3 regions of the Mesorhizobium sp. M7A.F.Ca.MR.362.00.0.0 genome follow, and region 3 is predicted to be linked to each of the others. Evidence: predicted binding sites of a transcription regulator. Region 3 holds the regulator's gene; each other region holds the start of a gene.
What was found. The regulator LexA, encoded in region 3, represses DNA repair genes until DNA is damaged. The targets are predictions, from matches to a motif close to TGTTCNNNNTGTGTTCNG.
Positions count from the first base shown of each region.

Region 1: the regulator LexA is predicted to act here: its motif matches at 1,530-1,547, upstream of EOC06_RS20815 (single-stranded DNA-binding protein).
Region 2: the regulator LexA is predicted to act here: its motif matches at 1,667-1,684, upstream of EOC06_RS18830 (sel1 repeat family protein).

Region 1 is NZ_RZTF01000178.1:4,036-7,241, forward strand. It holds gene EOC06_RS20800 (ATP-dependent Clp protease proteolytic subunit) at 1-594, opposite strand, end outside; gene EOC06_RS20805 (SRPBCC domain-containing protein) at 619-1,110, opposite strand; gene EOC06_RS20810 (helix-turn-helix transcriptional regulator) at 1,107-1,421, opposite strand; gene EOC06_RS20815 (single-stranded DNA-binding protein) at 1,648-2,169, shown strand; gene EOC06_RS20820 (OsmC family protein) at 2,287-2,712, shown strand; gene EOC06_RS20825 (MarC family protein) at 2,745-3,206, opposite strand, start outside.
Region 2 is NZ_RZTF01000150.1:2,200-5,405, forward strand. It holds gene EOC06_RS18825 (ABC transporter substrate-binding protein) at 1-874, opposite strand, end outside; gene EOC06_RS18830 (sel1 repeat family protein) at 1,267-1,533, opposite strand; gene EOC06_RS18835 (DUF2147 domain-containing protein) at 1,982-2,323, shown strand; gene EOC06_RS40210 (hypothetical protein) at 2,549-2,707, shown strand; gene EOC06_RS18840 (hypothetical protein) at 2,747-2,941, shown strand; gene EOC06_RS18845 (AMP nucleosidase) at 3,058-3,206, shown strand, end outside.
Region 3 is NZ_RZTF01000161.1:9,571-12,776, forward strand. It holds gene kynU (kynureninase) at 1-1,075, shown strand, start outside; gene lexA (transcriptional repressor LexA) at 1,484-2,224, shown strand; partial or broken gene EOC06_RS19675 (ComEC/Rec2 family competence protein) at 2,218-3,206, opposite strand, start outside.

The DNA of each region.
Region 1 (3,206 bases), on a different contig from region 3:
CTTTCGCGTGTCGAAAACATGGTCGACGATGCCCCAGGACTGGGCCTCGCGGGCGGTCATGAAGTGGTCGCGGTCGAGCGTGCGTTCCACCTCTTCATAGCTGCGGCCGCAATGCTGCGCGTAAAGTTCGGCCATGTGCCGTTTCGTCCGGCCGATGCGCTCGGCATGGCGCTGGATGTCGGATGCCTGGCCCTGGAACCCACCCAGCGGCTGATGCAGCAGGATAGTGGCATTCGGCAGGGAAATCCGGCGCCCCGGTGTGCCTGCCATCAGCAGGAACGAGCCCATCGAGGCGGCAAAGCCCATGCATACGGTGGACACCGGGCAGCTGATATATTGCATCGTATCGTAGATGGCGAAGCCGCTGGTCACCACGCCGCCCGGCGAGTTGATGTAGAGCGAGATCTCCTTGTCGGGATTGTCCGATTCCAGCGACAAAAGCTGCGCGCAGACCAGCGCCGAGATGTCGTCGTTGATCTCGCCGTTGATGAAGATGATGCGCTCGCGCAGCAGCCGCGAAAAGATGTCGAAGGCACGTTCGCCGCGGCTCGATTGCTCGATGACCATCGGCACCAGACTGGCAACACCGCTCATTGTCTCTCTCCGTCCGTTTTGTTTTCAGGCCGCGCGAAGCAGGAGGCGAGGCGTGTTTGCGGCGATTGGCTTAGATGACCTGTTCGCACCGAGCGAAACCCGGCAGCCGGCGCCTGCCATGGCGACGGCAGGCATGGTCTTGCGGGCAAAGCCGTCATGGACAATGCGCAGATGCGTGCCGCCGGAAACGGTTCGGGCAAGTGTGAAGGTGACGGTACTGTCGAGCGGATCCTGCCTGGCTGCGTCGCCCGGCTGCTCCCGCCAGGAATAGCGCAGCAGCTTCCCGGGTTCGGCGTCGAGGATTTCGCATTCGACCGGCGTTTCCGGTCCGGCGAAGGCAAAACGGTTGCCGATCTCGGGGCTGATGTCGTTCGGCATCATCCAGGCGGCCAGCAATTCCGGTACGGTCAGGGCCCGCCATACCTTTTCCGGCGGCTCGGCAAGCTCGTACTCGAACTCGAGCGCATCCGCGGCGTCGCCTTGGCCGTCGTTGGCCGCTAATCCCGCCTTCTTCATTGATCCATGTCCTTCAAAACCGCCTTCAGCCTTTCGATGCGCTCCGGCCAGAAGGTCCGGTAGCGTTCGATCCAGGAGAGCAAGGGGGCGAGCCCCTGCGGATCGGCGCGGTAATAGGCGTTGCGGCCGGCTCGCCGCTCGACCACCAGCCCGGCGCCACGCAGCACCGCCAGATGCTGCGACACCGCGGGCTGCGACACCGTCATCCCGGTGCGCAATTCCGACACGCTCATCTCGCCGGCGGCCAGCCGCTCAAAGACGGCGCGGCGCGTCGGGTCGGCCAGTGCGCGAAAAATCTCTGCTTCGATCATGCCAAAAGCATAAGTGCATACTTATTGATTTGGCAAGCGGTCTTTTCAGGCCCATATGATCGGCTTCGGCGTTGCTGCCATTCCTTGACAATAAGCAGCGATGCGGATAAGAACGAAAAGGGAACAAAAACCTTGTGGGTAAAGGCAGCCATGGCAAGCGGCGATCGCCTGCAGCCTGTAAGGTGCTGCGACAAAAATTTGTTTCGGATGAGCGCGGAGAAATATCATGGCGGGTAGCGTCAACAAGGTCATTCTGGTCGGCAATCTCGGCGCGGATCCCGAAATCCGTCGTCTGAATTCGGGTGAACCGGTCGTCAACATCCGCATCGCCACATCGGAAAGCTGGCGCGACAAGAATTCCGGCGAACGCAAGGAAAAAACCGAGTGGCACAACGTCGTCATCTTCAATGAGGGCATCGCCAAGGTGGCGGAGCAGTATCTAAAGAAGGGCATGAAGGTCTATGTCGAGGGCCAGTTGCAGACGCGCAAATGGCAGGACCAGACCGGTGCCGACAAGTACACGACGGAAGTCGTTCTGCAGAAATTCCGCGGTGAGCTGCAGATGCTCGACGCACGCGGACAGGGCGAGGGCGGTCAGGTCGGCGGCTATACCGGTGGCGGCAGCAGCCGTGGTTCCGATTTCGGCCAGTCCAGCCCGAGCGAAGGCTTCAATCGCGGTGGCGGCGGTGCCAAGAGCGGCGGCGGCGGTGGTTCGTCGCGCGAATTGGATGACGAAATCCCGTTCTGATCGCAACAGTTATGTCGGACACAGTGCCCCGAGAGTCGTTCATGGACTTTCGGGGTTTTGCATCGTGATTGAGGCTGACCGGGCCGATCAACGAAATACGGTGAGAGGACGAGTTGGGTGAAAGCGCGCGTAAAGTGGGTCGAGGAGCGCACCTTCGTCGGGGAATCCGGTAGCGGTCACAAGGTCGTGCTCGGAACAGCGCACGGACCGGAAGGCAGGACGCCGGGTCCAAGCCCGATGGAGCTGGTGCTGATCGGCACCGGTGGCTGTTCGGCCTATGATGTCGTGCATATCCTCGAAAAGGGCCGCGAGGCGGTCGAGGACTGCGTGGTCGAGCTTGATGCCGAGCGGGCCGAAACCGAGCCAAGAGTGTTCACCCGCATCCACATGCATTTCGTCGTCAAGGGCAGGGCACTCTCCAGCGTCAAGGTGAAACGCGCGATCGACCTTTCGATCGAAAAATATTGCTCGGCCTCCGCGATGCTGGCCAAGACCGCCACGATTACCCACGATTTCGAGGTCATCGACACGACGGCGAAATAGAACCGGCTTCGGGTTCTCGCCGCGTCAGCCTCTCAGCCTGCTATCAGCGCCTTGATGCCGTCGGCGACGAATTGCACAGCCAGTGCCGCCAGGATGACGCCAAGCAGACGGGTCAGAATCGAGCGGCCGGTCTGGCCGAGGATGCGGTCTATGCGTTCCGACAGCACGAACACCAGATAGGTGATGGCGAGGCAGACGAAGATGATGCCGACCAGCGCCGCCTGCGCCGCAAAGCCCTGAAAGGAACCTGAGAGCAGCACAGTTGCCGAAATGGCACCAGGGCCCGCGATCAGTGGGATCGCCAGCGGGAAGGCGGCGATGTTGTGGATCATGTCCTTGGTGATGGCGACGTCGCCGATCTTCTCCTTGCGGTCCTGCCGGCGCTCGAACACCATCTCGAAGGCGATGAAGAACAGCAGGAAACCGCCGGCGACGCGGAAGGCCGGCAACGTTATGCCGAACACCGACAGGATCGAGGCCCCGGCAACCGCAAA
Region 2 (3,206 bases), on a different contig from region 3:
TCTTCTCGACGGCTGCCTTGGCTTCCGGCTTTGCCTGCGGATCCGACGGGAAGACGAACATGGTGCCCTCGCCGGCCGGGCCGGCAACCTGCCAGAATTCCGGCGAGGCGATGGAGTCCGGCATGATCAGCTGGAACTTCAGGTTCTGTTCCGCCGACTGACGCAGGATCAGGCCGGCTTCAGGATGGTAGCCGCCGAAATAAACAACGTCGGCTTTCAAATCCTTGAGCTTGGTGACGAGAGCCGAATAGTCCTTCTCGCCAGCGTTGATGCCGTCATAATAGACCTCCTTGAGGCCGCCGGCATTCATCGTTGCCCTGACGGCGTCAGCCACGCCCTGTCCGTAGGCGCTCTTGTCATGCAGGACGACGACATTCTTGCCGGCAAACTTCTTGGCGATCCATGGGCCGATGAAGGCGCCCTGCGCATCGTCACGCGTGTAAAGGCGCATGATCGTCGGCCAGCCGGCCTTGGCTGCCGCATCGGTCAGCACCGGGTTTGACGAGGCCGGGCTCATCATCAAGGCGCCGGCTTCGGCATAGACAGCCGAGGCCGGAATGCTGGAACCCGAGCAGGCATGGCCGTCGATGAACTTGACGCCATCGGCGACGACGCGGTTGGCAACCGACACGGCCTGCTTGGGATCGCATTGGTCGTCTTCGATGCTCAGCTTGATCTGACGACCGTCGACACCGCCCGCGGCGTTGATCGCATCGGCGGCAGCCTGTGCGCCCTGCTTGAACTGATCGCCGATGGTGGCGAGCTGTCCTGTCATCGGGCCCACCACCGCAAAGGTGATGTCGTCTGCGAATGCGACCGGCGTGCTCAACATCAGGCCGAATATGGCCGCGTTCAAAATACTCAATTTTTTCATGATGGTAGAACTCCTCCACTCACGCGCGGCCGCCCCGGCCGCGCTTCTTCCAGAGAGGCCGGACAATTTCATCCTTCATTCGGCCTGTCTAGGCGCATTGGCGCCGCTCGATTGGGCCTGCAAGACGTCATCCACGCAAAAAGCCACGCCAGCCTTGTTCCGGCTGGTCGTGGCTTTTTTGCCCGTCGAGCAATCTCCAGGCGCCCCCGCGCCTAAAAATCCGCTCAGCTTCCCTGTGTCGCGCACGACTGGGCCTTGCGGCCTGCCGCGTTCTTTCCCTTGCCTTCGTGACCGTCTTGCGCGGCCTTCAATTTCGCCGGGTCTGGCCGTCTGTGCGGCCTTGATCCCGGAGCTTCCCTGTCTTCGATGGACCTGTCTGCGATTGGCAGATTTCAGTGTATGGTCATCCATTCGCGGGCTTCGCGCAGCGCCGTGGCGATCTCGACCTTCGACATGGCGGCCGACAGTTCCGAGCGCAGCTCGGCGGCGCGGGCCGAGCCCTTGATTGCGGCGATGTTGAACCATTTGTGGGCGGCAACGACATCGGTCTCGCAATCGCGGCCGGTCGCATACATCATGCCCAGTTCGAAAAGGATGTCGGCCTGAGCAGTTGCTCCCATGGCGCCGAAACCTGCTTCAAGCATTTCAAAACGTGCCATTTCAATCCCCTGTTTTCCGGCCCTGTCAGGCTCCCGAGAGCTGCCTTCTTTCGTCTTGCCGGCTGCTCTTCCGATGCTTTCGAGAATGCCGTGCAGGCTTGAATCCGTCGTTAAATGGCGTGCTTAATTTGAGGAAAACAAAGCTAAAACAAGAGGTAAACGCCGAAATTCGTTAAGGATACAAACCCAGCAATTCAGCCTGCTTGCCTCAAATTTGACGAAAGTTTTCTCGCGCGGGGGCAAGACTTCGCTAACCACGGCGAACAAAGGCGATGCGCCGATCGTTTCATTTCATCGTCGAGGAGGCGCTTTCAGGCGGCTGCAAAATCCCAAAGTGTTCCGCTACGGCACCGCTTTTGTTTTGCCGGGAGCTGGATTAGCTTACGTTTGCGTAAGCGGCAGACCGGCGAGGCGGAGCATCCGGCCGGACATCCACAGGGAGGAAGACATGTTTCGAAAACTGAGCCTGGCCCTTGCGGCCACATTGATCGTGGCGGGTGCGGCATGGGCCGATCCGATCGAAGGCAATTGGAAGACGCAGGCCGGCGAAACCGCGGCCATCGCCGGCGGCGGCTCGTTTTCCATCACGCTCAAGTCGGGGAAATATGCCGGCAAGACCATCGGCTCGCTCAAGGCGACAGGCGACAACAAATATGCCGGCAACATCACCGATCCGGCAAACGACAAGACCTATTCGGGCAAGGCGACATTGTCGGGCAGCTCTCTCAAGATGAGCGGCTGCGTGCTCGGCGGGCTGATCTGCAAGAGCCAGACCTGGCACAAGCTCTGATCGAGCGCATCCTTGCGACATGAGGACGGGGCCCCAGCGGGCCCCGTTTTCGTTTTGTCGACACATCCTGCACCGGTGATGCTCGATACCCGCCGGCGGCTATCCAAACCGACGCCGGCGCCGTCGAAACCCCGTCAATCATCTTGAACGGCAGATGAACGCCGGCATCAGAGCCGGTTCAGTTGCATCAGGGCATTCTCCGGCGTGTTGAAGGAGACCGACCCAATGCTTGCTCGCCGCTTCACCATCGTCTGCCTGCTGGTGTGCCTGTTTGGAATGTTCTTCGCCATCCTCGTCGCCGAAGCGGGCCGTCCGGCCCGCGCCTGGGACGAAGCCAGTTCCAGAACCTGCCGCCTCGCCTGCCCCACCCATCTTCGCAACTGAACAAAGAACCAAGACCTCGAAAAGAAAAGCTGAAACACCATGAACCGCATCGCCGCCAACGCTCTCAAGACACTTCGGCTTCTGCCGCGGGCGGCGCTTATCCTGACGGTGCTGGCCGCTCCGGTTCTGGCCGTGCCGATGATGCGCACCGACGCCGGCTCGACGATCGACGCACCAGCCCTGAAGAAGTCCGGCGTCGGCTTTGTGCTCTTGGTCAGCCTGCAGCGCGGTTGAAGAAAAACGGCGCTTTGGCCGCCTTCGGTCGCGACACCCCTCCCAAGTGCCGATCCAAGTCTCTATATTGAGCCATGGAAAAGCGAATCTACCCACAAGCCATCGAATCTGTGGTCATGCCGGAGCCTTTTGGCCGGCAAAGCTTTGATAGCGCCGAGAAAGCCGTCAAGGCACTGCAGGCGCTTTACGACCGCAACACCAAATTCCTGCGCGACTCGTTCGCAGAGCTGGCGGCAGCAGGCGGCGACAATGGCAAGCGCTACCG
Region 3 (3,206 bases):
ATGGGCCCAGGACCTCATCCGAGCCTGGAATACGGCCGGATGGTTCGAGATGCCGATCGAACTCGGCGATCAACTCGGACGCCTGATTGGAGCCGCGGCCGGCCAGACCGTCGTCTGCGACACGACGTCGACCAACATCTACAAGGTGCTGCATGCGGCGCTGGAGATGCGGCCGGGCCGGTCGGTCATCGTCGCCGAGGGTGACAGTTTCCCCACCGACCTGTACATCGCCGAAGGGGTGGCCTCGACACGGGACGGCGTCCTGCTGCGCCTCGCGGGCGTCGACGCGCCCACTATCGAAGAGCTGATCAACGAAAACGTCGCGGTGGTGCTGGTCAACCACGTCAACTACAAATCGGGTGAACTGCGCGACATGGCGGCGCTGACGCGCAAGGCTCATGCGGCCGGAGCGCTGATCGTCTGGGATCTATGCCACACCGCCGGCGCCCTGCCCGTCGAGCTCGATCACGCAAATGCCGATTTCGCCATCGGCTGCACTTACAAGTACCTCAACGGCGGTCCGGGCGCACCGGCCTTCATCTATGCCGCGCAGCGCCATCACAGCGATATCAGCCAGCCGCTCAGCGGCTGGTGGGGCCATGCGCGGCCCTTTGCCTTCGAACGGGGGTATGTTGCCGGCACCGGTATCCGCCGCTTTCTGTGCGGCACCCAGCCGGTCCTGTCGATGCGGGCGCTCAAAGGCGCGCTTGCCATCTGGAACGACGTCGACATGGCGGCATTGCGAAAAAAGAGCGTCGCGCTGACGGAACTGTTCATCCAGCTCGTCGAAGCAAAGTGCGGCGCCTATGGCCTCACGCTGGAGACCACCCGCGACGCGACCAGGCGCGGCAGCCAGGTGTCGTTCCTTCACGATCACGGCTATCAAATCATGCGGGCGCTGATCGAGCGCGGCGTCATCGGTGATTTTCGCGCGCCATCGACCATCCGTTTCGGCTTCACGCCCCTCTATATCGGCTACAAGGATGTGTGGCTGGCGGTTCAAGTGCTAGAAGACATTCTGCGCACGGGCGCATGGAAGGACCAGCGTTTCGCCATCAAGGAAGCCGTTACCTGACGCAACGATCTCCGCGATTTGCCGTCGCCGCCCTCACTGCCCGGCGGATGACGGAGGGCTGAATTCCAGCCACAAATGCCAACAGACGTTGGCGTTTTGGCTCCGTTTCGTTCACGGCAAACGAACGTCCCGAAGATTGATATCGTCCCTTGTGGAGGTCGGCCGGCAGATGATGCCAAGCCTCGGGTTGAGGATGAGCCACAGGTCATTAACCATAATGGTTTCAATGTGAGCAGGCGCATCGCCGTGTTGGCGCCTGTCGATTGCGACCCGCTGGCAAGCCCAAATAATTTCAGCAGCCTTAACAAATTCATTAAACTTTAAACGGTTGCAGAACACAACTGGAACAGATAGTGTTTGTTCTGGGTTTGTTTTTCGATTCTGGTTTCAGGTAATCTGGGGGCCGCCATGCTGACACGCAAGCAACATGAACTGCTGATGTTCATCCATGAACGCCTGAAGGAGAGCGGCATTCCGCCATCCTTCGACGAGATGAAGGAGGCGCTCGACCTTGCCTCCAAATCCGGGATTCATCGGCTGATCACCGCACTTGAGGAGCGCGGCTTTATTCGCCGGTTGCCCAACCGGGCACGCGCGCTGGAAGTGCTGCGATTGCCGGACTCGATCGCGCCCGGCCTCAACGCGGCAAAGAAGTTTTCGCCAAGCGTCATCCAGGGCAGTCTCGGTCAGGGTGGTGCTCTTGGCCGGCAGATCAAGCCGGCGCCTTCGCGGATGCCCTCGCCCGGCAATGATGACGATGCGGTCTCCGCCGTGTCGATCCCGGTCATGGGCCGTATCGCCGCCGGTGTGCCGATCGATGCCATCCAGCATCAGACGCATTCGATCTCCGTGCCGCCGGACATGATCATGGGCGGCGCCCACTATGCGCTGGAGGTCAAGGGCGACTCGATGATCGAGGCCGGTATCTTCGACGGCGACACCGTCATCATCCGCAATGCCGACACGGCGAACCCCGGCGAGATCATCGTGGCGCTGGTCGATGAAGAGGAAGCGACGCTGAAGCGGTTCCGCCGCAAGGGCGCTTCGATTGCTCTCGAAGCCGCCAATCCGGCCTATGAAACCCGTATTTTCGGCCCAGACAGGGTCAAGGTGCAAGGCAAGCTCGTCGGCCTCATCCGCCGCTACTGAGGCGGCTGCGGGTTGGCCGCTGGCTTCTCGGGTTTCTTGAAGGGTGCCAGCCCCCTCGCCTCACGAGAGTATTTGCGATGCGTGTGCCAGGGCCGATATGGGCTGCCCACCGCGAAGCTGATTGTCGCCGGCGTGGTCGCCGATTGGCGATCGAAGAAGACCGCGGCACTGCCTTTGCGAGCCAGTTGCCGCTTGGTGATGACGAGAACCAGCGGATTGTGACAGGCGTCATAGGCGGTGGCGTCATTGATGACGATCAGCTCGGCGAAGCCACAGGCTTTCCAGGTGTCCTTGCGGTCCTCGACATAGGCAATGATCGCACCGGACATATGCCTGGCCACGCAAACGCCTGAGGAGCAATAGAACGGCGATCCCGGCGGTAGCTCAACGGCGTCCGCGACGTCGAATTGCCCATCGCTCTTGTCGAACACCTCTGGCACGACGATGGTTTCTGATGTCAGGGCGCGTTTCCAGTTGTCGACGGTGAATTCGTTCGGCCGTTCCCGGCTGACGGCAAGCTCGCCGCCACCGATCGGCAACGCCACCAGCCGGGCGTCTTCCGAGATCAGCACATCCGGCGTGCGCGTATCCGAGACGGTCAGCAAGCCTGCCAGCGCGAATGGCAGAGCAGCGAGCCGCAGCCAAGTTGTCGCCATCGTCGCGATGACCAGGGCAATTGTCACCAGCAGGACAGATTGCTGCGAAATCAGCCCAACCCCATCGACAGGCGAACGTTCGGAGATCCAACCCGATATGGCGATCATCACCGTCAGACCCTTGCCCATCAGGTAGAGGGCCGGCCAATCCAATCGAAAGGCATCAGCAGCGCGCTTGCGACAGCCAGGAACATGACGACGGTGACGATCGGCATAACCGCCAGATTGGCGAACAGGCTGAGCGGCGACACACGCTGAAAGTGCCATATGGCAAACAGCGTCGTGGCGCTGCCGGCGATGATGGAGGTCATGGCAAGGCCGGTTGC